Regions from separate parts of the Lactiplantibacillus sp. YT640 genome, predicted to be linked through region 3. Evidence: predicted binding sites of a transcription regulator. Region 3 holds the regulator's gene; each other region holds the start of a gene.

Region 1 (8,085 bases), on a different contig from region 3:
GGCAGCGCACACTATTTTTGAAATGGGGAATTACTGCCCGTTCGAAATTGATGGTGATGAAAAGTGTCAGATAAGTGGAGACTGATACTTGCGAGGGCCAATGATTGGCCGCAATTGTTGTTCGTGGTGCCAACAAGCGATAATGAGCAAAATAATAATCAATACTTGCATAGAAGATAAAACGAAGTCTGTCAATCCATAGGCTAGAATGATGGGCAAAGTCATCATAAAGTAACGCAAATTCGGCGTACGATACTGGTGCCAATATTTGGTTAAGTGCCAGCCACTGCTGAGGACTAAGTAAATAAAGCCGGCACCGCCTAGGATACCAAAAGAAGCTAGTAGCATGAGCAAAATATCGTGGGCGTGTGGGACGTAGGTTCCCGTCAGTTGCAAATAGTGCCGCGCAAAGCCAAAATACGTCACGCCGAGGTACGGGGCCTGTTTGAAAACGGTGAAGCTGTTGTGCCAAATCGTCAAGCGACTTTGAAGTGCGGTGATGGTCGAAGCACTTCTAGGGAAAACGTGCCAGACAATTAAACTGCCAGCAATCAAGATTGTTGTAACCAAAATGCGATGGTGACGGCAAAGCTGGTAAGTCGTCATGATCAGAATGGCAATCATGATCATGAGCCCTGTGCGCGATTTGGTTTGATAAACGCCCACACAAAGTAAGCCGACCAAAAACCAGTTTATGAGCGGCCAGCGCGTGAAGGGGTGAACACTTCCATGACTTAACTGTGTCAATAGTAAGCCGAGGGCAATCAATAATAAACAGCAGGCATCATTTGGATTATAGGCGGACCCGAACAAGCGATTCTGATTAGCAGCATAGCCCCATAATAGGTCACCCAGCATGAACTTCAGCCACGTTGGTAATGTCAATACTTGGTTAAGCCAGTGGAAAGCAAAACCACTAATTGTAATATACAAGCCAAATTGGATGATAAATTTACGAAGCTCGTGCCAAGCAATCGACTGCGTGGACTCACGACACAACAACCAAAGATTGCCCAATACAAAAAGCATTAGGACAGACAGAATAACACTACGATAATCGTGGTGATTGAGATTGAGCGTCGTGATGCCCATTAATAGGACGATAAACCCTAGCAACGGGTCGTGCCGACTGAATTGTCGTGGATGTTTGAGTAACGCCAGCCATTGCCACCGGCTTAAATAAATCAGCCATCCGATACCTACCGGCGGCAGAATAGCTAATAATTTTAGGCCAGTCAAAAATGGCGACGTCGTTAAAAGACGTTTTCGCATGGTTAATCAAACTTTCTCTCATTAGATAATATGTCGCTTGCCAGTCGACATTAGCCATATTATGGCACGTCTGCCTGTCATCCAAACTTGCATTAATAGAATTTTAGTTAGTTTGAACAAAGCTTAGGAATTTTCAGGAAAATTTAACCAGCTGAATGCGTATTCACAGTGAAGCATGGTAAAATATGATTAGTAACGTACGGTGATACGGGTGCTATCCTGAATCACCATTGAAATGCGTTGGTTTTTAAGGTCAAAGATGATTGGCCAACAAAGGTCTAATCTAGTGTGCGACCTTTGTTCAGACTGCTAACTTCCGGGCCATTGGGTATCGCCATGATCTTAGTTGAACCTCGTTGGGTATTTCTGATAAAGAGCCGACCCGTAATTCAACGACCAGCACGTTTCGATTTTGGTGCATACTAAGGATAGCGAGTGACGTGCGTGGTTAGTTAAACTGAATAATTAAAACAATTGAACCGGGTGGATTTGACCACAACCACTGAAAGTTAGTCGTGTGGGTAAATCTTCCCGAATTAAAGGGGAACTGTATGTGGATGCAAAACAATTATCAAAACGATTAGCAACGGTTGGCGCTTTCGTTCAGCCGGGCGCCCGCGTGGCCGATATTGGGTCAGATCACGCTTATTTGCCAGCTAATCTCGCATTAAATCATCAAATTAGTTATGGTGTAGCTGGTGAAGTCGTCCGGGGGCCCTTTGAAAATGCGCGTCATGAGATTCAAAAGCTGGGGTTAACGGATTGCTTAGTGGCCCGTCTAGCTGACGGTCTTGCTGCGATTGAACCAGCTGATCGTATTGATACGGTCACGATTGCCGGGATGGGGGGCCCTTTGATTCGCCATATTCTTGAACAGGGGCCGACCCAGCTCGCCGGTGTTCAACGGTTGGTACTCGAGCCTAATGTTGGTGAAGCGACCGTGCGGGAATGGCTGGCGGCCAATCAGTTTCAAATTGTAGCTGAACGAATTCTAGCTGAAGATGGCCATACTTATGAGATTCTTTGTGCTGATCGGGTTGATCATCAGGTGACGTATACGACGGCTGAACAGATGTTTGGCCCGTTTCTGCTAGCTGAGAAGTCGCCGGTGTTTATCGCTAAGTGGCAACGTGAGTTACAACGAGTAAATGCGGCGGTTGCGCAAATGCAACGGGCTAAAGTGATACCAGAGGAACAGTTAGCGCTGGCTCACGCTAAAATCAAATTGATTGAAGGAGTCTTGACGGATGCAAGCAAGTGAATTAATTGCGCGTTTTGAAAAATTTGCGCCACTCAAGTTGAAGTGGGAGCATGATCCCACCGGATTACAAATCGGCGATCCTCATCAGGATATCCACAAGGTGTTAGTTACCCTGGATGTGCGGCCGGAAGTTGTCCAAGAAGCCATCACGATCGGTGCTGACATGATTTTTGCTCATCATCCCGTCATGTTTCGACCGGCCAACAATCTTGATTATCAGGATCCTCAGAAAGCAATGTATGCAGAACTTGCAGCTCACCACATCTTGGTGTACGCGGCCCATACGAATCTGGACTGTGCTGAGGGCGGAATGAACGATTGGCTTGCGGCGGCCTTAGACTTGCAAAATGTGCAGGGATTGGTTCCTGGGTATCGTGCACAGGCTGTTAAGTTGACTTTAACGGTACCGACCAATCAAGTTGAAACGGTACAGGAATACTTAACGAATACCGTGGGTGCCACGCTAGATCGTTACGCTGTCAACTCGGGTGAACAGTTCAGCGTCGACTTACTAGCCGATCAGATTCCAACTGCGGTAGCGGGCATTAATGACTTAGCCGCTGACACGTGGGATTACCAGGTCGTGCAACTGTTGTCTGGCGGTCATCAGTATTATATGGGCCGAGTCGGTGATTTGCCGACACCGTTATCAGCGCAGGCATTTGCCGAACAGTGTAAACAAGTATTTGGTGTCAGCGGCCTGCGACTAGTCAGTGCCGATCCCCGACAACGGATTACCCGTGTGGCCGTCCTGGGCGGCGATGGTGGTAAGTTCTATCCCCAAGCGTTGCGAGCAGGTGCACAAGCTTACGTGACCGGGGATGTCTATTATCACACCGGTCATGATATGCTGGCAGCCGGGTTGACGGTCATTGATCCAGGCCACCATATCGAGAGTATTTGTAAGTCACAACTCACTAAGCTGTTTGATCAGTGGCGTGTACAAGCTGGCTGGCCAATCGAGATTGTGGCGTCTCAGCTGAATACTGATCCGTTTACCTTCATCTAAGTTAATCATGAACTTTAATAAGGAAAGGAAGTTATCATATGTCAAAATATCCAAACTTAATTTCAGATTTTTTAACCTTTGTCAAAATTAATAGTCGTTCAGATGAGGAATCAACGACAATTCCTTCGTCACCACGTGAAACGGCCTTTTTAAAGCAATTAATGAGTAAGCTCACTGATTTAGGCTTGAGCGATGTTGAACAGGATGCGCAAAGTGCGTACGTTTTTGCGACGATTCCTGCGAATAGTGACAAAGCTGTTAAAACTCTTGGCTTTATTTCACATATTGATACGGCTGACTTTAACGCGGAAAATGTCAATCCACAAATTGTTGACAATTATGACGGTGAATCAGTTATTAAGCTCGGAAACGGGGACTATGTGCTGGATCCGGCGGTCTTCCCAAACTTAAAGAACTATGCTGGTCACACGCTGATCACAACTGATGGAACCACGCTGCTTGGAGCTGATGATAAGTCTGGCGTTGCTGAAATCATTAGTGCTGCGGAATATTTGTTGGCCCATCCTGAGATCAAACATGGCAAGATTCGGTTAGCTTTTGGTCCCGATGAAGAAATTGGGACTGGTGCTGATCACTTTAATGTGCCTGCCTTTGGCGCCGATTATGCCTACACCGTCGATGGTGGTCCGCTTGGTGAACTGGAGTATGAAACGTTCAACGCGGCCCAAGCGACGGTGACGATTACAGGTGTCAACGTTCATCCAGGGGAAGCTAAGGATAAGATGGTCAACGCCTTGCAGTTAGCCGTTGATTTTCAATCGGCGTTACCCGCACATGATGTCCCGGAACACACGGAAGGCCGTGAAGGGTTCTTCTTCTTGCTTAGTTTAGACGGGACCGTTGACAGCGCTAAGATGACTTACATTATTCGTGATCATGACCGCGATAAGTTCGAAGCACGTAAACGGTTATTTATGGCGGTTGCGGATCGGCTGAATTTGGCTGACGGTGTGGCCCGGATCAAGGTCGACATGAAGGACCAGTATTACAATATGCGCGAAATCATTGAAAAAGATATGCGGGTCGTTGAATTGGCCAAACAAGCCATGCTCAAGCTCGGTATCACGCCAGCCATTTATCCGGTTCGTGGTGGGACGGATGGCTCCAAGATCTCATTTATGGGCTTGCCGACACCAAACTTGTTTGCTGGTGGTGAGAACATGCACGGTCGGTTTGAATACGTTTCAGAACAAGTGATGGCCCAAGCCGTGGACGTTGTCTTACAAATCGTTCAGGATAATTATGACCAGGACTAAATCCTTGACCTTGTTTGACCTTACGGGTTATACTCTAATAGTCAATAAAGGTCAAACAAAAATTGGCAGCTATGACGGCTGCCTTTTTGCTACCGTTTTTGAGGAGGTACGTAAATATGAATCCAGAACAATTTACAGAAAGTTTACAACAAGCCTTACAACAGGCACAACAAATCGCACAAACACGGCGCCATCAAGAAATTGGGGTGCCCCATCTATTTAAATTTTTAACGCAACCAGGCGAACTGGTTCGGCAGATCTTTAGTGAGGCCGGCGCTGATTTAGACCAATTACAAACAGAGCTCGACCGTGAGCTGGATGACATTGCCGTTGTTAGCGGTGGTAACGTTCAGTACGGTGGCAGTATGAGCAGTAGTCTAGCTACGCTGATGCAGGCTGCCGATGCTAAGCGCAAAGCGTTAGGTGATGATTACCTTGCGACCGACACTTTGGCTTTAGCGCTGATGGATCAAACTGGTGATCAGTTGACCAAATACTTGAATCAGCAAGGCATCACGGCAGGACAAGTCAAGAATGCCGTTGATCGTATTCGCGGGGGTCAACGGGTCACGTCACGTAATCAGGAAGATCAGTATCAAGCTTTGGAAAAGTACGGCGTCGACTTGGTTAAACAGGCGCGCCAGGGGAATCAAGATCCAGTAATTGGCCGGGACGAAGAGATTCTGGACGTTATTCGGATCTTGTCACGAAAGACGAAAAACAATCCTGTCTTGATTGGTGAACCGGGAGTTGGGAAAACGGCCATCGTGGAAGGTCTAGCACAACGAATTGTTCGTGGTGATGTGCCGGAGAACTTAAAAGATAAGACGTTGTTCTCGCTAGATATGGGGTCTCTGATTGCCGGGGCGAAGTATCGTGGTGAATTTGAAGAACGACTCAAAGCCGTCCTCAAGGAAATCAAGAAGAGCGATGGGCAGATCATCATGTTCATCGATGAAATCCATAATATCGTTGGTGCTGGTAAGACAGAAGGCAGTATGGACGCCGGTAACTTGTTGAAACCAATGTTGGCGCGGGGAGAACTTCATTTGATCGGGGCCACGACGTTAGATGAATATCGTCAGTACATGGAAAAGGACAAGGCACTCGAGCGGCGGTTCCAAAAAGTATTGGTTGCTGAACCGAGTGTTGAAGATACAATCAGTATTTTACGTGGCTTAAAGGAACGCTTTGAAATCCATCATGGTGTTCGGATTCATGATAACGCCTTAGTGGCCGCTGCCAAGTTATCTGATCGTTATATTACGGATCGTTACTTGCCAGATAAGGCCTTAGATTTAGTAGATGAGGCTTCTGCTGAAATCCGGGTCGAAATGAACTCCAACCCAACGGAATTAGACCAAGTCAACCGACAATTAATGCGTTTAGAGGTCGAGGAAGCCGCCTTAAAGAATGAAACTGACGATGCCTCCGTTAAACGGCTAGCGGATGTGCAAAAAGAACTCGCCAGCGCAAAAGAAAAACAGCGGGCTTTATCCGAACGCTGGGACAGTGAAAAGAAGAGCCTCCAAGCGTTAAGCGACAAAAAGTCGGCGTTAGACAAAGCTAAGCACGACTTGGAAAATGCTGAAAATAATTATGATCTGGAACAAGCAGCTAAGTTGCAGCACGGGACGATTCCCAAGCTGGAACAAGAGTTGAAGGCCATGGAAGCCAATGATCATCATGAAGATTGGTTAGTTGAGGAATCCGTCACGCCAGATCAGATTGCAAACGTGGTTTCCCGGATGACAGGAATCCCAGTAGCCAAACTGGTTGCCGGTGAGCGGGAGAAATTATTACACTTGGCGGACCATTTGCATGAACGAGTGGTTGGTCAGGATGCGGCGGTCGATGCCGTTTCGGATGCCGTATTACGTTCGCGGGCCGGTTTGCAAGATCCTAATCGTCCCCTGGGTTCTTTTATGTTTTTAGGCCCAACTGGGGTTGGTAAGACGGAATTAGCGAAAGCATTGGCTGAGAATTTGTTTGACGCCGATGATCATATGGTTCGGATCGATATGAGTGAATATATGGAGAAAGAGTCCGTTTCGCGATTGGTCGGGGCGGCACCGGGCTACGTTGGTTACGAAGAAGGCGGTCAGTTGACCGAAGCTGTCCGGCGTAATCCGTACTCGATCGTGTTATTCGATGAAATTGAAAAGGCGCATCCAGATGTGTTTAACATCTTGTTACAAGTATTGGATGACGGTCGGTTGACGGATGGTCAAGGACGGACCGTCGACTTCAAAAATACCATCTTGATTATGACGTCGAACTTAGGATCAGAGTTGCTACTGGCGGGGGTTGATGACCAGGGTCACTTGTCGGCCGACACCCATCAACAGGTTATGCAGCTGGTTCAAAGTCGATTCAAACCGGAATTTTTGAACCGAATCGATGACATCATTATGTTCACGCCACTACAATTGGGCGCAATTGAGGAAATTGTGGTGAAATTGATTGATCGGTTGTCTGCCCGTCTCCAAGATCGTGAGATTACACTGAAAATTTCTGACGAAGCGAAGAAGTGGATCGCTAAGCAGGGGTATGAACCGGCATACGGTGCCCGGCCGCTCCGGCGCTTTATCACGAATCACGTCGAAACACCGCTGGCAAAAGAGATCATTGCGGGGCGCGTGGCACCAAAATCGACAGTCGCCATTAATTTGATGGACGATCACTTAGTCTTCGAAAACCAATCGACCCAGCCGGCATAAGCGTAATCACTGATTTGAACGCGTGATAATGCGTTTCAGTGACGATAATTGGGCCAATAAAAACTGGACCGTGAGCACCTTGCGATGCTCACGGTCCAGCTTTTTTTAGGCGGATTATTATTGTGACTTGGTTGAGCCTATGATTCTGGATGGCTTGATCGTGTAGGTGTGAGGCAGCTATCTTTGGTTTATGATGATGGTAGCCGCGCTTAGCTTCGGACGAGGGGGACCTTGCGCCCGTGCGTTTAACCTCATACTGAGAAAAGAGTTGTTACCGCCGACGCTGTCGTGTTAAGCTACTCCAAAATCGAGGAGTAAGCGAACATGGACGACGATCGTAAAAGGTTTGACCAGTATGCAAAAAATGAATCGAAAAATTAATGTACAACGTGGTTCTTTATCAGCGGCCGATTTGGCATTTTGGGCAGCAGCACAACGCGCAAAGCAGAAATATGCCAAAACGCTGCAAATGCTCAAAGCAAGTGATGGATCGTAAGCGTCATTAATCTGAATGTTAGGGTCGGGTATGTACCAGCATTCTAGTTG
Region 2 (8,085 bases), on a different contig from region 3:
CTTTTTAGCGGGCGGTTCGGTTAATAATCCTGAAACTTCCCGGTATCATTTGGAAATTTACTCACTGTATGAGGAACATAATCATATGATCTCCGAGATGATGAATCAGTATGGCTTGAATTCACGAACGACTGATCGGCGTGGTGGTTTCATTACGTACATCAAGGAAGCGGAAAAAATTGCCGACTTCTTGTCGTTGGTTGGTGCGACAAATGCCATGCTTAAGTTTGAAGATATTCGAATCATGCGGGACATGCGTAACTCGGTCAATCGGTTGGTTAACTGTGAGAATGCCAACATGGATAAGGTTGCCAATGCCTCTAGCAAACAGATTGAAAATATTTTATTGATCGATGCTACGGTGGGATTACAACAGTTACCACCAAAATTACAAGAAGTCGCTGTTGCCCGGTTGGAACATCGTGAAGTTAGCCTCAAGGAACTAGGAACCCTTGTTCCGGGCGGACCGATTTCTAAGTCTGGAATCAATCATCGGCTGCGTAAAATCAATCAATTTGCGGAACAATTACAAAAAGATGCTTAGTTGTCGATAAGGATGGCTTAAGCATGAGTTTTGTTGAAAAGCTTGCTAACCATTTTAGATGGTGTTAGCGGCTTTTTTGGGTTGAAATGGATTGATTGTCGTTCGCCATACTCGAAAAGCACTTGACAAAAGTAAGTGCAACTATTTATACTGAACACATCTTATTGAAATCGGAGAGACGTAATTATGCAAAAATCAACAATGCAAATGATGATGTGCTGCCCATGTTGTGAATCAAACAACATGGCTATTTGCGTTGAATTACAAGCGTCTCTGCATCAAAAATAACGGGATTGAGCTCAAATCGTTAATTTTGAAACGCCTGCTTGGAATCTGACGAGATTCTGAACAGGCGTTTTTTGTTACAACCGATGGGAATAAGTAGATCAACACATCAAAATGGGAATGTAAAGGGGCGAGAAGTTTGAAGAAGCGATCAGTGTTAGCAGTGGTAATGAGCCTAGTATTAGTGACGGTGCTGGCTGCGTGTGGGAAGCACAATAGCCAGTCTTCTGGTAATGGCAAGTATGCAAGTAGTCAGGTTTTAAACTTGTCGTACCCTAGTTCATTGGATTCAATCGATATTTCCAATATGTCGGGATATGGCAGTACGGGTAATATTTTTGAAAGCTTATACCGGTTAGGAAAGAATGGTAGCATTACACCGGGATTAGCTAAGTCAACTAAGGTTTCAAAGGATGGCAAGACGTATACCTTTACGATTCGCAATGCAAAGTGGAGCGATGGTTCGAAGATAACCGCGCAAGACTTTGTCTATTCTTGGAAACGGACCGTCACCCCAGCAACTAAGTCACAGTATGCCTACCTCTTCTCAGGGGTGAAGAATGCGGATGAAATTGTCGCTGGGAAAAAGTCACCAAGTACATTGGGCGTCAAGGCGCAAGGCGAACATACTTTTATTGTGACTCTTGATAAGCCAATTACTTATTTTAAGAAGTTAATGACCTACTCGTTGTTTGGACCAATTAGTGAGAAAGCGGTCAAAAAATGGGGTAGCAAATATGCCACTAAGGCTCAGTACATGCTCTACAGTGGACCGTTTAAGTTGACTGGCTGGACTGGAACTAATAATAGCTGGCAGTTTGTAAAAAATAATCAGTACTGGGATAAGAAAGCTGTCCACCTACAAAAGATCAACTACACGGTCAATGAGAGTACTACGACAACATTGAACTTGTTCCAAGAAAAGAAACTTGATCTAACGCAATTAGCGAGTGAACAAGTTAAGAATATGAAGAGCAGTTCTGACTATACCACGTACCCTTATTCTATCACCGCGTTTCTGGTTTATAATTTCCAAGACAGTAACGCGACAATCAAAAAGGCGCTCAATAACGCTAAGATTCGTCAAGCAATTTCATTGTCGATCAATCGCAAGACGTTAGTAAAGAATGTGATTGGTGACGCATCAACGGTCTCAAAGACGTTTGTTCCTCAGGATTTAGTTAAAGACGCTAAAACTGGTAAGGATTTTGCAGATGAATCAACGGTTAAGAATTCAACGTCATATAACAAAGCGCTGGCACAAAAGTTATGGAAACAAGGCCTTAAGGAAACGGGAATTAAGAAATTGTCCATTCAGTTATTAGCTTCTAATGACGAACCTAATAAGCCGATTTCACAATACTTGAAATCAGCATTAGAAAAGAATCTCGATGGTTTGACGGTCAACTTATCCAACATTCCATCAAAGGTAGCTTCAAGTCGTGCTCAAAGTGGTGATTTTGACCTTTATCTCAGTGGTTGGGGTGCTGATTTCAACGACCCAATCTCGCACTTGCAAATTATGACTAATAATAGTGGTTATAATTACGGAAAATATAACAGCAGCACGTACAATGCGTTGGTTAACAAGGCTCAAAACCAGGATGCCAATGATACTAGTGCTCGTTGGCAAGATATGATCAACGCTGAGAAGACGATCATGAAGGATCAAGGAATTACGCCATTGTATCAGACGGTATACTCTTATTTACAAAATCCAAAGGTAAAGGGTATTATTCATAATACTGCTGGGACACAGTGGAATTATAAGTATGCTTATATTGCCAAATAATTAACTGATTGAGGGACGTTCATGGTAACTGGTCGTTTAGCTGTTACCTTAGTAGGAGCGCCAGGTCCATACGTTGCCTTGATCAAAACAAAATAGCGGTCCATTTCGACTTGTCAGAGTGTCTTGACGAATCGAAGTGGACCGCTTATTTATTTCGACGAATGGTTCTACAGTGCTTGAGTTGTCACGCAAGACAACTACACTGATTGGTCTATGCTGGTGTTACGTCGTTAACCACGTACTTGATTGGCTGATGTTGGGCCATCGCAATCACATTCTCCGCGACAATGGTAGCCATGCCATCGCGAGCTTCGACCGTTGCGTTGCCAAGATGAGGTGTCAAAATGACGTTGTTCATCGTGGCCAAACCAGGTGTGACTTGCGGTTCATGTTCGTAGACGTCGAGTGCAGCGCCAGCAATTTGATGTTGTTGCAGCGCCGTCACAAGTGCTTGCTCGTCGACAATTGGCCCCCGTGCGGCGTTGATGAGGAGCGCCGTGGACTTCATTTTGCTAAAAGCAGCATTATCGATTAGATGCGTTGTTTGTGTGGTAAGCGGCAGATGTAAAGTGACGATGTCGGCACGCTGTAAAAGTTCATCCTGGGAGACAAAGGTTGCGCCAAGTTGCGTTTCACGGCTAATCGGTAGGCGGTGGTGTTGGCTGTATAAGATGGGCATGTCAAAGGCGTGTAATCGTTTGGCAACAGCTTGACCAATTTGGCCAAGGCCTAAGATGCCGAGTGTCTTGCCTTGTAAGTTGTGGCCGAGAAAGAACAGTGGCGCCCAACCGTTAAAGCCGCTAGTTCGCATTAAGTGATCGCCTTCCACGATACGATGCGCTAGGCTGATAATCAAACCGACCGTTGATTCAGCGGTTGCGACCGCCGAAACGTTCGGCGTGTTCGTGACTGGAATCTGGCGCTTAGCTGCTGCCGCGATATCGATGTTATTAGTGCCAGCACCAAAATTAGCAATCAGTTTAAGGTGTGGGGCGTGGTCTAAGACATCTTGATCTACTTGAGTTGAGAGTGGGGTAATCAAAAAGTCGGCATCAGCGACTCGACGGATGAGTTCCGCGCGACTGATCAGGTTATCGCCGGTATAAGTATCAATGACTAACTGACTTTGTAAAAGTAACGTATTAGCTTGGGCTGGAAGCTGACCAGCAATAAAGACTTTTGTCATTATAGAGACTCCTTTTTACTTTTAAGTTCAAGGACAAGTAATATTGTCCGGGTAGTAATCCCTGCTTATGTGCAGTATGGGCTATTGCAAAACGAATGACAAGAAAACGAGCAAAAAAACTGGGCCAACGTCTAGTTAGCCCAGTCAAAGATATTAGCTTATTTTAATTTGTTGTTTTCCATAATATCATCGATCAAACCGTAGTCTTTAGCCTCTTGTGCGCTTAAGTAGTTATCACGTTCAGTATCATGGTTCAACTTTTCAACGGATTGTCCCGAGTTGTCAGCTAAAATCTGGTTGATCTTTTTACGAGTCTTCAAGATTTCTTCCGCAACAATTTCAATTTCCGTTTGTTGACCTTGAGCACCACCAGATGGTTGGTGAATCAAGATTTCAGAGTTAGGTAAAGCAAAACGCTTGCCCTTAGTACCAGATGAAGCTAAGACGCTGGCCATGGAAGCAGCCATCCCCATAACGATGGTTTGAACATCAGATTTGATGAAGTTCATCGTATCGTAGATTGCTAAGCCGGCAGTAACGACACCACCTGGTGAGTTGATATAGAGATAGATGTCCTTACCTGAATCTTGGGCATCCAAGAAGAGTAGTTGGGCAATAATGGCGTTTGCCATGTTATCTTCAATGGGACCGGATAACATAATGATACGGTCCTTTAATAGTCGTGAATAGATGTCATAAGCACGTTCGCCACGTGATGACTGTTCAATAACTGTAGGAACTGGATACATGATTTGTTAGCCTCCTAAGGTTGCATTATTTGATTAGCTGATTGCTAATATAAATGTAGTTTACCGCTAAGGTCAGTGAAGGTCAAAAGAAAAACCTCAAAAACAGAATTCCGTTTATGCAGTTAACGTGGTATACTTAGGTTTCTATCATAATACGGCTTGAGATTGGGTGAACCCAATCTCTTTTTTTTCGACGATTTTAGTTAGTAGGCCTTGGATTAAGTGTTGCGTCTACCTTGGCTTGAAAACGATGTTCTCTTATAATAATGATTCAAGATTAAGCAGTAATGAACTTGCATATTCAGCACTAATGTGGTGATTTAAAAGTAGTCGACCCGCATAATTTTATTATCGCGATAGTAGGTGAATCAATTTACTGATAGTGACCCACAACGATGAGTCTAATAGAAGTTGGAAATTCGCACGTGAGCCGACATATTAAACGACTTGACCTTGTTGCTGGACTCAAGTTGCTCGCAACGAATTAATCAGTATCGGATGCATGAATGAAATTTACCATGATTAAAACGATTCTATAATATAATAACAATTGTAGTAATTATTATTTGAATAGTGTAAGTTTAGCTGTTATTAAATCTACTAAACGACTACACTGGTATATGGTTTACTTGAACTGATTACTTTTTGATTATTTTTACTTGGACGAGCGGGTATAGGTACTATTACTGACCCCGAAAGGATATTACTTGTTGTTTGGTTTAAATTAAGTTACTATATGGAGATGTGACTGGTATAGTCCAGTAGTTGTCACTTAAATAAATGCACAAAAAAAGCTGAGAATCATTTCTCAGCTACTGATGCGCCCGGAGGGAATCGAACCCCCATCTCAAGAACCGGAATCTTACGTGCTATCCATTACACCACGGGCGCCTAAACAACATATTATATTCTAGCGAATAATGGATAAAAACACAAGGGTTTTACATAAAAATTTATTCAGGGAGGTATTTTTATGGCACTGGGACCAGGATTTCGCCAGCAACAGCGGCAATCACAGAAGTTAGCGATGACCCAGCGACTACAACAATCCATTCAGATGTTGCAGTTTAATGTGGAAGAACTAAGAGATTTTCTAACGCAAAAAGCATTAGAAAACCCATTGATCGATGTGGATACAAATTGGAATAATAATCACGCCAGTTTGAACGCAGCCAAAAATGTAACCACTAAGGCGGATTTCATTGAGCGTGTGTCGACCTCTAATCAGCATTCGTTATTTGAATACTTGTTGGATCAGATTCACCTAACGATGCGTGATACCCATTTGCGTCAGATTGTCCTTTATTTAATTGAGTACGTTGACGTGAATGGTTATTTGCGGATTGATGAGAGGCAGGTTCGGCAAGAAACTAAGGCAACGCCAATTGAGTTGTTGGATGCAATTACCTTATTACAACAACTTGATCCGCCGGGTGTTGGGGCCCGGAGCTTGCAAGAAGCGCTGATGTTGCAGACAGAAAATGATGACCATGCACCGAACTTAGCCTATATTGTCTTAGAAGAAAGTTTTGACGAGCTGGTTAATCGACAATGGGACTTGTTGGCTAAGAAGTATCAGGTGACGCTTGCGGACATTTCAAGTATTTATGATTATGTGCGAACACTAACACCCGTACCCGGTGCGGCAATCGGGCAGGAGACGACCGGGTACATCTTTCCCGATTTAGTGGTGACGAATCAGGGAGGCCAGCTGGCATTGCGAACCGCATCCATGGCTCAACCGGTGGTTAAATTCCGCAGTCGGTATTATCAGCAGATGGGGCAGCATGATGATCAGGAAGTTACGGAATATTTGAAAGAAAAGAAAAGTGAGTATGACTGGATTGCTAACAGTTTGCAGCAACGCGAGGCAACCATTTTTCGAGTGGGAACGGCCATTATCGAGCGTCAAGCAGACTTCTTCTTGGAAAAAACGACGGATTTACGGCCACTATTGTTACGAGATGTTGCCCAACAGTTAAAAGTGCATGAATCAACAATCAGTCGAAGTATTAATGGAAAGTACATTCAAACGGACTTCGGTATGTTTGAACTTAAACGTTTCTTTACCAAAGCGGTCAGTAAACGTCCCACTGGTGGCAAAATCGTTTCGGCCGACAGTGTTCAACACCGAATTGTGACCTTGATCGAACAGGAAAATAAAGAAAAACCGCTTTCAGACCAAAAAATTGTTCAGATTCTTAATGCGGAAAATGTCGAACTTTCTCGGCGGACAGTGGCGAAATATCGTGAAAATCTTAACATTCCGTCGTCATCAAGGCGAAAACAACACTTGAGAACCGAACGATAATTTGACGCGCCATTTGGACCAGTCGGTTATAAGTTTAATTGGGGTTTCATTTGCAACCACCTTATGAACCTGTTATAATTCATGGTGTGGTAAGAGAGGTATGCAACATTGATTTCTTAGTGAATTTGCGTTGTGTGCTTTGTTTTTTGAAGTCTTTGGGTCGCTTTTCGACATAGCTGGACCAGACCCGTCCCACTAGAGAGCAGGTTGGATGCCATGCATTCAGATATTCAATGGATTGAGGCAATTGCCCCAGATATGGTTGACATGCTGAGTCGTCGTTACTTAGTATTAAGAACCATTAATTGGATGGCCCCAGTTGGACGTCGGCTATTAGCTCAGACGTTAGGTGTTAGCGAACGGACGTTACGGACCGAAACGGATACATTACGGAAGCTAGATTTGATTATGACAAACAAATCGGGCATGCAAGTTACCCAGCAAGGTCAGGACGTGTTAGTAGGCCTAAGTCATTTTATGGATGAGCTAATGGGCATTCGCCAGAAAGAACGACAGTTGGCGCAATACTTTAATATTAAGCGTTGCATCATCGTTTCTGGTGATTCCGATCGACAGTTGAAAGTTATTGGGACCATGGGCGAAGAAGTGAACCAGCTATTACAGCAATTATTGCCGGAAGGGCGTAATATTATTGCTGTTATGGGTGGGCATACCATGGAACATGTGGCAAGTCGCTTAACTAATAAATTAGGTGATAAACGTGATTTGTTATTTGTTCCGGCGCGTGGTGGTGTTGGTGAATCGGTTGCGATTCAAGCAAATACCATCGCGTCACAAATGGCACAACATACTGGCGGTAAGTTCCGCTCGTTGTTTGTACCAGAACAGGTCAGTGAACGAACGTATGAACCGCTCCTCAAAGAACCAAGTATTCAAGAGGTGCTGGCGATTATCGGGCAAGCTAACGTGGTCGTGCATAGTATCGGTGAAGCCATTTCAATGGCCCATCGCCGGAATATGTCTGAGGATCAGATCAAGGTGTTACGCAGTCGTGAAGCGATTGGTGAAGCCTTTGGTTACTTCTTTGATAAGAAGGGTAACGTGGTCTACCGGATTCCACGGATTGGATTGCAAATCGGAGAACTGGCCCATCGGGAGATTATACTCGCCATTGCGGGTGGGACTTCAAAAGCCACCGCAATTGCCGCGTATATGAAGAACATTGCACCTAAACAGACGTGTTTGATCACGGATGAG
Region 3 (8,085 bases):
AACCTTAACAACTTGTAAGACCATTGGATTCGTAACAACGGCTTCGTCAGATGGTGTGTAAGTAACCGTCTTAAAGTCGTCACGTTCCAAGTATGGGGATAGTTTAGCCATGACATTCTTGTCAATGACCGTATCCTTTTGCGCAATAACTTCACCAGTATCAGGATCAGCTAATGTCTCAGCTAACGTTTGGTCCATTAAGCGCGTCTTCATGCTTAACTTCTTGTTAACCTTGTAGCGACCAACTGGTGCGAAGTCATACCGTTTTGGATCGAAGAACCGAGCAGTCAATAGGCTCCGCGAACTGTCAGCCGTCTTAGGTTCACCAGGACGTAGCCGTTCGTAGATATCTTTTAAGGATTCTTCAACCCGGGAGTCGTCGGTGTTCTTATGAACGTCCTTTTCCAACGTCAACATCAAACTGTCAGTTTCACCCAACATGTCAATAATGTCATCGTCAGAACCATAGCCTAAGGCCCGGACTAATTCCGTCAATGGAATCTTCCGCGTACGGTCGATCCGTACGTATGAAACATTCTTGGCGTCAGTTTCAAGTTCTAACCAAGCACCCCGGTTAGGAATAACCGTTGTGCCGTAGCTAGGACGCCCATTTTTATCTAATTCTTCATTGAAGTAAACGCCGGGTGAACGAACCAATTGTGAAACAATGACCCGTTCGGCACCGTTGATAATAAACGTCCCTTGTTCAGTCATTAATGGAAAATCACCGAAGAATACGTCTTGCGACTTAATTTCACCAGTTTCATGGTTAGTTAAACGTAGGGTAACGTGCAATGGTGCCGAGTAGTTGGCATCATGTTCACGAGCTTCTTCGACGGTGTACTTTGGTTCTAATAATTGATAGTCGACAAATTCAAGTGAAAGTTTTCCTGCGAAATCGTCGATCGGCATAATATCTTCAAACATTTCCCGGAGACCTTCATCCAAGAACCATTGGTAAGAATCGGTCTGGATTTCGATCAAGTTAGGCAAATCAAGAACTTCCTTGATACGTGCATAACTTCTACGGGTACGGTGTTTACCGTATTTTACTAAATGTCCGGCCAAGTTGTTCACCCCTTCTTATTATTCCGGAACCCGCCACCTCCAGCCAAATATTACATTTGTGTTACAAATGCGTTTTTGACCGAATTTTAGGCATAAAAAAACCAAAAATAGTCGCTTAAGTTGACTATTTTTGGATTTATATTAACGAGCCGCACAGACAATAGATTGCGCGTTCGCTCGAGTTCACGGTTACAGACAAGTTATAATATACATCGAATAACGTTAGTTGTCAACTAGTAGACTTCTCTGCCGCCATTAGTTTTCTGGTTCACTCGCAACCCCGTATAAGATCATCTTCAAAAGGGTTTGAACGCGGGTCCGCTCGTCAGCATGAGGATCACCGATTTGATGAAAACTGTTAAACAGCGGACTCAAGCTGGTGATATAGAAATTCGTCGCCATCTGTGGCGTGACCCCCACATGTAGTTGCATGTCAGGTTGCTCAAAAACGGTTTGAATCGGCTTCACATAATCAGTAACAAATATGCCGCCCAACTCGCGAATATGTTCATGCGTTAATGCTTTGAAACTGGAATGAATTAACGTGAAGACATCAGCCGGATGCTTATGCGTTAGTAATAGCGAGACTTCTGTTAATTGATCCAACGGAGACCAATCCGCACGGACTTGAATCGCTTCAATGCCAGCCTTGATTTCCGCACCGACCGTCGTAATGACAGCCAGAAAGATGACCTCTTTATCTTTAAAATGGTGATAAAGCGCGGGCTGCGTAATGCCAATCGCATTCGCAATGTCGCGCGTACTTGTCGCATCATACCCATTTCTTAAAAACAGTTCCCGGGCTGTGTCTAAAATCGCCTGGTGCGTCTTCGCCATCTGTTCGGCTCGTGTCGCCATGTTATCATCTTCTTTCTTGACTTTATTTCCTATTATAATTTACACCAATCAGCACCGAACCACCAGCCTCAGATCCTACAGTTCACTTCAGTGGGTAGCATCTTAATACCGATTGAACCTAAAAGATGACGCCTGAAGTGGACTACCACTTCAAGCGTCATCTTTAATTTAATCGCGCCTACTTTGAGGAAACGGTCGAACGACCATCTGCCTTAGGCTGGTTTTTAATATTAATTGTAATGGTACCCTTGCTAGCACCAATCGTAACTTGGTCATCGACCTTGATCGCGCCGGTCAATAATTCTTCACTCAACCGATCTTCGATTTCAGTCTGTAATGCCCGTCGAATTGGTCGTGCTCCGTACTCAGGGTCAAAGCCAGCCTTCGCAACCACGTCAATGGCAGCCGGAGTGATTTTGATCTTGATACCTTGTTGGGCCACTCGATCAACAATTTCTTGTGACATCAACTTAACGATTTCGTGTAATTCTTCCTTATTCAATGAATGGAAGACGATTGTTTCGTCGATCCGGTTTAAGAATTCTGGGCGGAACGTCTGTTTTAACGTTGCTCGAATCGTCGCAGCAACCGCATTGTAGTCATTGGCCTTATCAGTTGCACCAAAACCAACTGATTTTTCATCACGAAGTGTGGTTGCCCCAAGGTTCGACGTCATAATCAGAATCGTATTTCTGAAGTCTACCTTCCGACCCTTAGAATCCGTCAAGTAGCCGTCATCCAAAACTTGTAACAAAATGTTAAAGACGTCCGGATGAGCTTTTTCAACTTCATCAAATAGCACGACCGAGTATGGTTTCTGGCGAACCTTCTCTGTCAGCTGACCGCCCTCGTCATAACCAACGTAACCAGGTGCCGAGCCAATCAAACTACTAGTCGAATAGCGTTCCATGTATTCAGACATGTCGATCCGAATCATATTATCTTCAGACCCGAACATCGCTGCTGCCAAGGCTTTTGCTAGCTCCGTCTTACCAACCCCAGTTGGTCCTAAGAACATAAAGGAACCAATTGGCCGACTCGGATCTTTCAACCCGCTGCGCGCACGGCGAATAGCACGAGCCACTGCGGATACGGCTTCTGGCTGTCCAACAACCCGTTCATGCAAAATCTTTTCCAAGTTAACTAAGCGTTCACTTTCAGATTTTTGCAATTGCGTTAACGGAACCCCGGTCCATTCGGCAACGACCTGAGCAATATCCTCACCTGTGACTTGTAAATCATAGTGTGGTGTTGCCCCCTCAGTCACTTCGGCGTCTTGGTCAGCTTCGATTCGATCTAGGCGTTGCTTCAGTTGCATCTCCTGCTTACGAATATCAGCGGCCTGTTCAAAATCTTGTGCTTCGATCGCTGTTTCCTTATCCTCACGCAGTTGCGCTAACTTGTCCTGGTTCTTGGATAGCTTTGTTGGTTGATCCATCTGATCGATGCGGACTTTAGCTGCCGCCTCATCCATCAAGTCAATGGCCTTATCAGGCAAGAAACGATCACTGATATACCGGCTGGATAGCTTGACTGCTTGATCAACAGCTTCATCCGTAATCGTAACCCGATGATGTTCTTCATAGCGTGGCCGTAGTCCATCTAAGATTTCAACGGCTTCGTCTTCGGTCGGTTCATTGACCATGACCGTTGCAAAACGCCGTTCCAACGCAGCGTCAGATTCAATGTACTTTTGATACTCATTTAAAGTGGTTGCCCCAATCGTTTGGAGTTCCCCTCGTGCAAGTGCGGGTTTCAGAATATTAGAGGCATCAATAGCCCCTTCAGCACCACCGGCACCAATCAAGGTATGCAATTCATCGATAAATAAGATCACATGGCCATCGTTGTAAATTTCATCAATCACTTTTTTCAGGCGGTCTTCGAATTCACCACGATACTTTGTCCCAGCGACTAACGATCCCATATCGAGCATCATCAAACGCTTATCTGCCATATCAGTTGGCACATCACCGGCCACAATCTTTTGGGCTAGACCTTCGGCGATTGCAGTCTTCCCAACCCCAGGTTCACCAATCAAGACCGGATTATTCTTCGTCCGCCGTGACAGGATCTGAATGACCCGTTTGACTTCCTTGGAACGACCTACTACCGGGTCCATTTCTTGTTCACTAGCTAATTGGGTCAAATCGCGCGCCAGAGAATCCAAGGTTGGCGTTCCTTCAGTCTTCTTGCCACCGCGATTAGCCGCGTTACCCTTGCGCTTACTCATGGCGTCACTGACACCTAGCTTGCGAAGAACGACTTTACGCGTCTGACCTAGATCTAAGTTTAAATTCATTAAAATTCGCGAGGAAAGGATACTTTCATCAGAGAGCATCGCTAACAACAAATGTTCCGTTCCAATCTTGTTGGCACCGAGCCGTTTTGCTTCATCACCGGCAACGGACAAAATTTCTTTGGCCTTTGGTGAATATGGCAAGTAAGTATCCTTGCCAACATTGCTCAACGTCCCATAGCCAGTGAACCGTTCGATTTCTTCACGAATGTCATCTTCACTAACGGCATATTGTTGTAGCACCTTATTAGCAATTCCATTCTTTTCGATGGCCAATGCTAATAGCAAATGCTCCGTACCAACTGCCTGATGCTTGAAATATTTGGCCTGTTCCTGTGCCAGTACCAGCACACTTTTGGCACTAGGTGTAAATAAGTTATCCATTGCGATTCCTCGCTTTCTTTAGCTTTCGTAACGCAAGTGGTTCAAGATTCCGATAATTATCCGGGCCCGCAGACTGTTTTCTAAGTCCCGGTCCGTTAATCCTAACGTCTCGTGGTCAATCGCCACTAAAATCAATTGCGCTTCTCGACGATTTAAGACGTCGTCCTCGTATAAACTTTGGACGACCGCATAAGCATCTCGTTGTGTGATTGAATCGCCGATCACCTGTATGAGGGCGTCCAACACATCAGCATCATCGACCAAATTAACCTTCTCAATGCGAATATAACCACCACCGCCACGTTTACTTTCAACTAAGTAACCATTTTGGATCGTAAACCGGGTCTTAATCACATAATTAATCTGTGAGGGTACCACGTTGAAAAGGTCGGCAATTTCTGACCGTCGAATTTCAACATGCTCCGAGTCCGCCAAAATACTTTTTAAATACTTTTCAATAATATCCGAGATATTTTGACTTTGCATGTGCTTCACCCTTTTCATTATCTTTGACTAATATTGACTATTATTATACGAGGATAATGGAAAAAAGCAAAGAATTTCACCCAAACCGCGGACTAGCATGTGCTTAACGGTTGTTACAGCATAGCACGCCGAACGTTTGCTTTCAATTGATTCAACCGTTTAGAACCTCATAATGATTAAATTATTAGGTCTCCATATTCATTGAACTACCTATTTAAAATATGTCAAGTTGAGTCACTCCTCATTGCAGGCGATGGGCACTGGTATCACAACGATGAACAGCAGTTCCGAGACTAATTTCTCCGAGCTCATGACTAACAGTGGCTGTTGCCTTGTCGGGATTATGAGTCACAACCACCGTATTCTTCACATGGCTGACTTAGTGAGTAACGTCGCAAAAGTGTCCCCTGACCGTTGAAACACCCCTGCTTACAAAAAAGGCCATAAAAAAATCCAGCCAAATGACTGGATTAGTTGGTTTAACCGTAATCGGGAAAACAGGATTTGAACCTGCGACCCCTACGTCCCGAACGTAGTGCTCTACCAAGCTGAGCTACTTCCCGAGAAAATTAAATAAAAAGCCTTAGCACTTAACTAAGACTGTGTTAAACGATCGGGAAAACAGGATTCGAACCTGCGACCCCCTGGTCCCAAACCAGGTGCTCTACCAAGCTGAGCTATTTCCCGATACTAATGCACCCAGTAGGAGTCGAACCTACAACCTTCTGATTCGTAGTCAGACACTCTATCCAATTGCGCTATGGGTGCTTATTTAAAATGCCGAGGACCGGGATCGAACCGGTACGGTTATCACTAACCGCAGGATTTTAAGTCCTGTGCGTCTGCCAATTCCGCCACCCCGGCAAATTAAAAGCGGAAGACGGGATTCGAACCCGCGACCCCCACCATGGCAAGGTGATGTTCTACCACTGAACTACTTCCGCATAATAAAGCTATTAAATTGTAAATGCCGACTAGAGGATTCGAACCTCCGACCTCCTCATTACTAGTGAGATGCTCTGCCAACTGAGCTAAGTCGGCATGTGCGGGTGAAGGGACTCGAACCCCCACGTCGTAAGACACTAGAACCTAAATCTAGCGCGTCTGCCAGTTCCGCCACACCCGCATGATGTTAATCATGCCTTGTTGCCGGTTCAAACAGTTCTTACTGGTATGCCTTGACAACTATTTAACTTTATCATCATGTTGAATACTTGTCAACAACTTTTTTCAAATAAATGGATAAATATACTTTTTACTGGATAAACAAGTTATATTTTTCCGACAAGAAATATTATAGCACGGTAGCCGAAAATAGCAAACCCTATTTTCAAAAAAAGGTGAATAAATTTCAGTAAACCCAGCTTTTTCGCCCTTTTGCGCCTGAAATGTTGTCCCGACATTCTGCCCGTCCCGCAATTATTTAGTCAACTCGGCCGTTATTTCCACTCACATTTTAAAATCGACAGTTCCTTTTAATACTCATTAATTATGCAAAAAAAGCGAACTCGCATCACTGCGAGTTCGCTAACTTCATCTCAATTAACCTTGTTTTTCAATCTTCGTCTTACCGTGCATATATGGAACTAATACATCCGGAATCGTAACCGTCCCATCTTCATTTTGATAGTTTTCCAAAATGGTCGCAACGGTCCGACCGACAGCTAAGCCACTCCCGTTCAAAGTATGAACGAATTGCAATTTGCCATCGTCATCGCGATATTGAATGTGCGCCCGCCGAGCTTGGAAATCAGTACAATTTGAACAACTCGAGATTTCCCGGTACTTGTCTTGTTCTGGGAACCAAACTTCCAAGTCATGTGTCATGGCAGCTGTGAAGCTCATGTCACCAGTCGTTAACGTAATAACGTGATATGGTAACCCAAGTTTCTTTAGCAATGATTCGGCATTGTTGGTCAACTTCTCTAATTCATCCCATGAATCTTCTGGTTTCGTGAACTTAACCATTTCAACCTTATTGAATTGGTGTAAGCGAATCAAGCCTTTCGTATCACGACCAGCACTACCAGCTTCTTCACGGAAGGCTGGTGATAAGGCCGTAAAGTAAACTGGTAATTTTTCAGCCGGAATAACTTCATCACGATAATAGTTGACTAATGGCACCTCGGCCGTTGGAATCAACGTCAAATCTTGCGTCGTAATCCGGAAAGCGTCTTCCTTGAACTTAGGAAATTGGCCGGTACCGTACATAGATTCATCAGTGACCATGTATGGCGGCAAAACTTCCGTATACCCTTCAGCTTCGTGCTGGTCTAAGAAAAAGTTGTAAACGGCGCGTTCCAGTTTAGCACCATCGCCCACGTAGTATAAGAAACGACTACCAGAAACCTTAGCACCGCGTTCAAAGTCTAAGATGCCTAAATCTTCACCGATATCCCAATGTGCTTTCGGCGTAAAGTCAAAATGCCGTGGTGTCCCGATTCGACGTAATTCAACGGCATCTTCTTCTTTCAAGCTAACTGGTACGTCGGGATGGGGCATGTTTGGTAAATGTGCAGCCATATCCTGAACTTGGGCATCGACTGTCCGCCGTTCTTCATCCAACGTCTTCACATCGGCGCTAACCTTTTGCATTTCTGCAATTTCGGCACTAGCGTCTTCCTTGTTCCGCTTCTTCTGTGAAATTTCGCCTGAAACTTGGTTACGCGTCGACTTCAATTGTTCGCTCTTGGCGATCAATTCACGACGCTTTTCATCAGCGGCCAATAAATCATCGATGTCACTCGCAGCAACGCCCCGATGACCAAGCTGTTCTTTTACAAAATCTGGATTTTGACGAATCATTTTAACATCTAACATAACGACGTCTCCTTTTCACTTTTAATCGTAAATAAAAACAGTCTCTCCTCCCAATTGGGACGAAGAGACTGCGATTCGCGGTACCACCCAAGTTCAGGATCATGATTAATCCCACCCTTAAACGGATAACGGCCGTGCCGTGCAGTATTACCTGCCCACATTGTCGCGCC

The links. The regulator CtsR, encoded in region 3, represses protease genes until heat stress. The targets are predictions, from matches to a motif close to TTGGTCAAAAAAGGTCAAANA.
Region 1: the regulator CtsR is predicted to act here: its motif matches at 4,857-4,877, upstream of clpB (ATP-dependent chaperone ClpB).
Region 2: the regulator CtsR is predicted to act here: its motif matches at 4,625-4,645, upstream of clpP (ATP-dependent Clp endopeptidase proteolytic subunit ClpP).

Annotation. Positions count from the first base shown of each region.
Region 1 is NZ_JBMNVY010000003.1:79,353-87,437, reverse strand. It holds gene ACOV1R_RS03210 (O-antigen ligase family protein) at 67-1,272, opposite strand; gene ACOV1R_RS03205 (tRNA (adenine(22)-N(1))-methyltransferase) at 1,826-2,533, shown strand; gene ACOV1R_RS03200 (Nif3-like dinuclear metal center hexameric protein) at 2,520-3,542, shown strand; gene pepT (peptidase T) at 3,581-4,819, shown strand; gene clpB (ATP-dependent chaperone ClpB) at 4,936-7,539, shown strand; gene ACOV1R_RS03185 (hypothetical protein) at 7,895-8,035, shown strand.
Region 2 is NZ_JBMNVY010000006.1:37,662-45,746, forward strand. It holds gene whiA (DNA-binding protein WhiA) at 1-544, shown strand, start outside; gene ACOV1R_RS06115 (peptide ABC transporter substrate-binding protein) at 969-2,621, shown strand; gene ACOV1R_RS06120 (2-hydroxyacid dehydrogenase family protein) at 2,833-3,807, opposite strand; gene clpP (ATP-dependent Clp endopeptidase proteolytic subunit ClpP) at 3,966-4,556, opposite strand; tRNA gene ACOV1R_RS06130 (tRNA-Arg) at 5,376-5,447, opposite strand; gene rpoN (RNA polymerase factor sigma-54) at 5,530-6,867, shown strand; gene ACOV1R_RS06140 (sugar-binding transcriptional regulator) at 7,084-8,085, shown strand, end outside.
Region 3 is NZ_JBMNVY010000008.1:65,819-73,903, forward strand. It holds gene ACOV1R_RS07635 (DNA-directed RNA polymerase subunit beta) at 1-1,077, opposite strand, end outside; gene ACOV1R_RS07640 (TetR/AcrR family transcriptional regulator) at 1,324-1,926, opposite strand; gene ACOV1R_RS07645 (ATP-dependent Clp protease ATP-binding subunit) at 2,105-4,609, opposite strand; gene ACOV1R_RS07650 (CtsR family transcriptional regulator) at 4,628-5,095, opposite strand; tRNA gene ACOV1R_RS07655 (tRNA-Pro) at 5,585-5,658, opposite strand; tRNA gene ACOV1R_RS07660 (tRNA-Pro) at 5,709-5,782, opposite strand; tRNA gene ACOV1R_RS07665 (tRNA-Arg) at 5,790-5,863, opposite strand; tRNA gene ACOV1R_RS07670 (tRNA-Leu) at 5,874-5,959, opposite strand; tRNA gene ACOV1R_RS07675 (tRNA-Gly) at 5,968-6,039, opposite strand; tRNA gene ACOV1R_RS07680 (tRNA-Thr) at 6,064-6,136, opposite strand; tRNA gene ACOV1R_RS07685 (tRNA-Leu) at 6,140-6,221, opposite strand; gene serS (serine--tRNA ligase) at 6,638-7,915, opposite strand.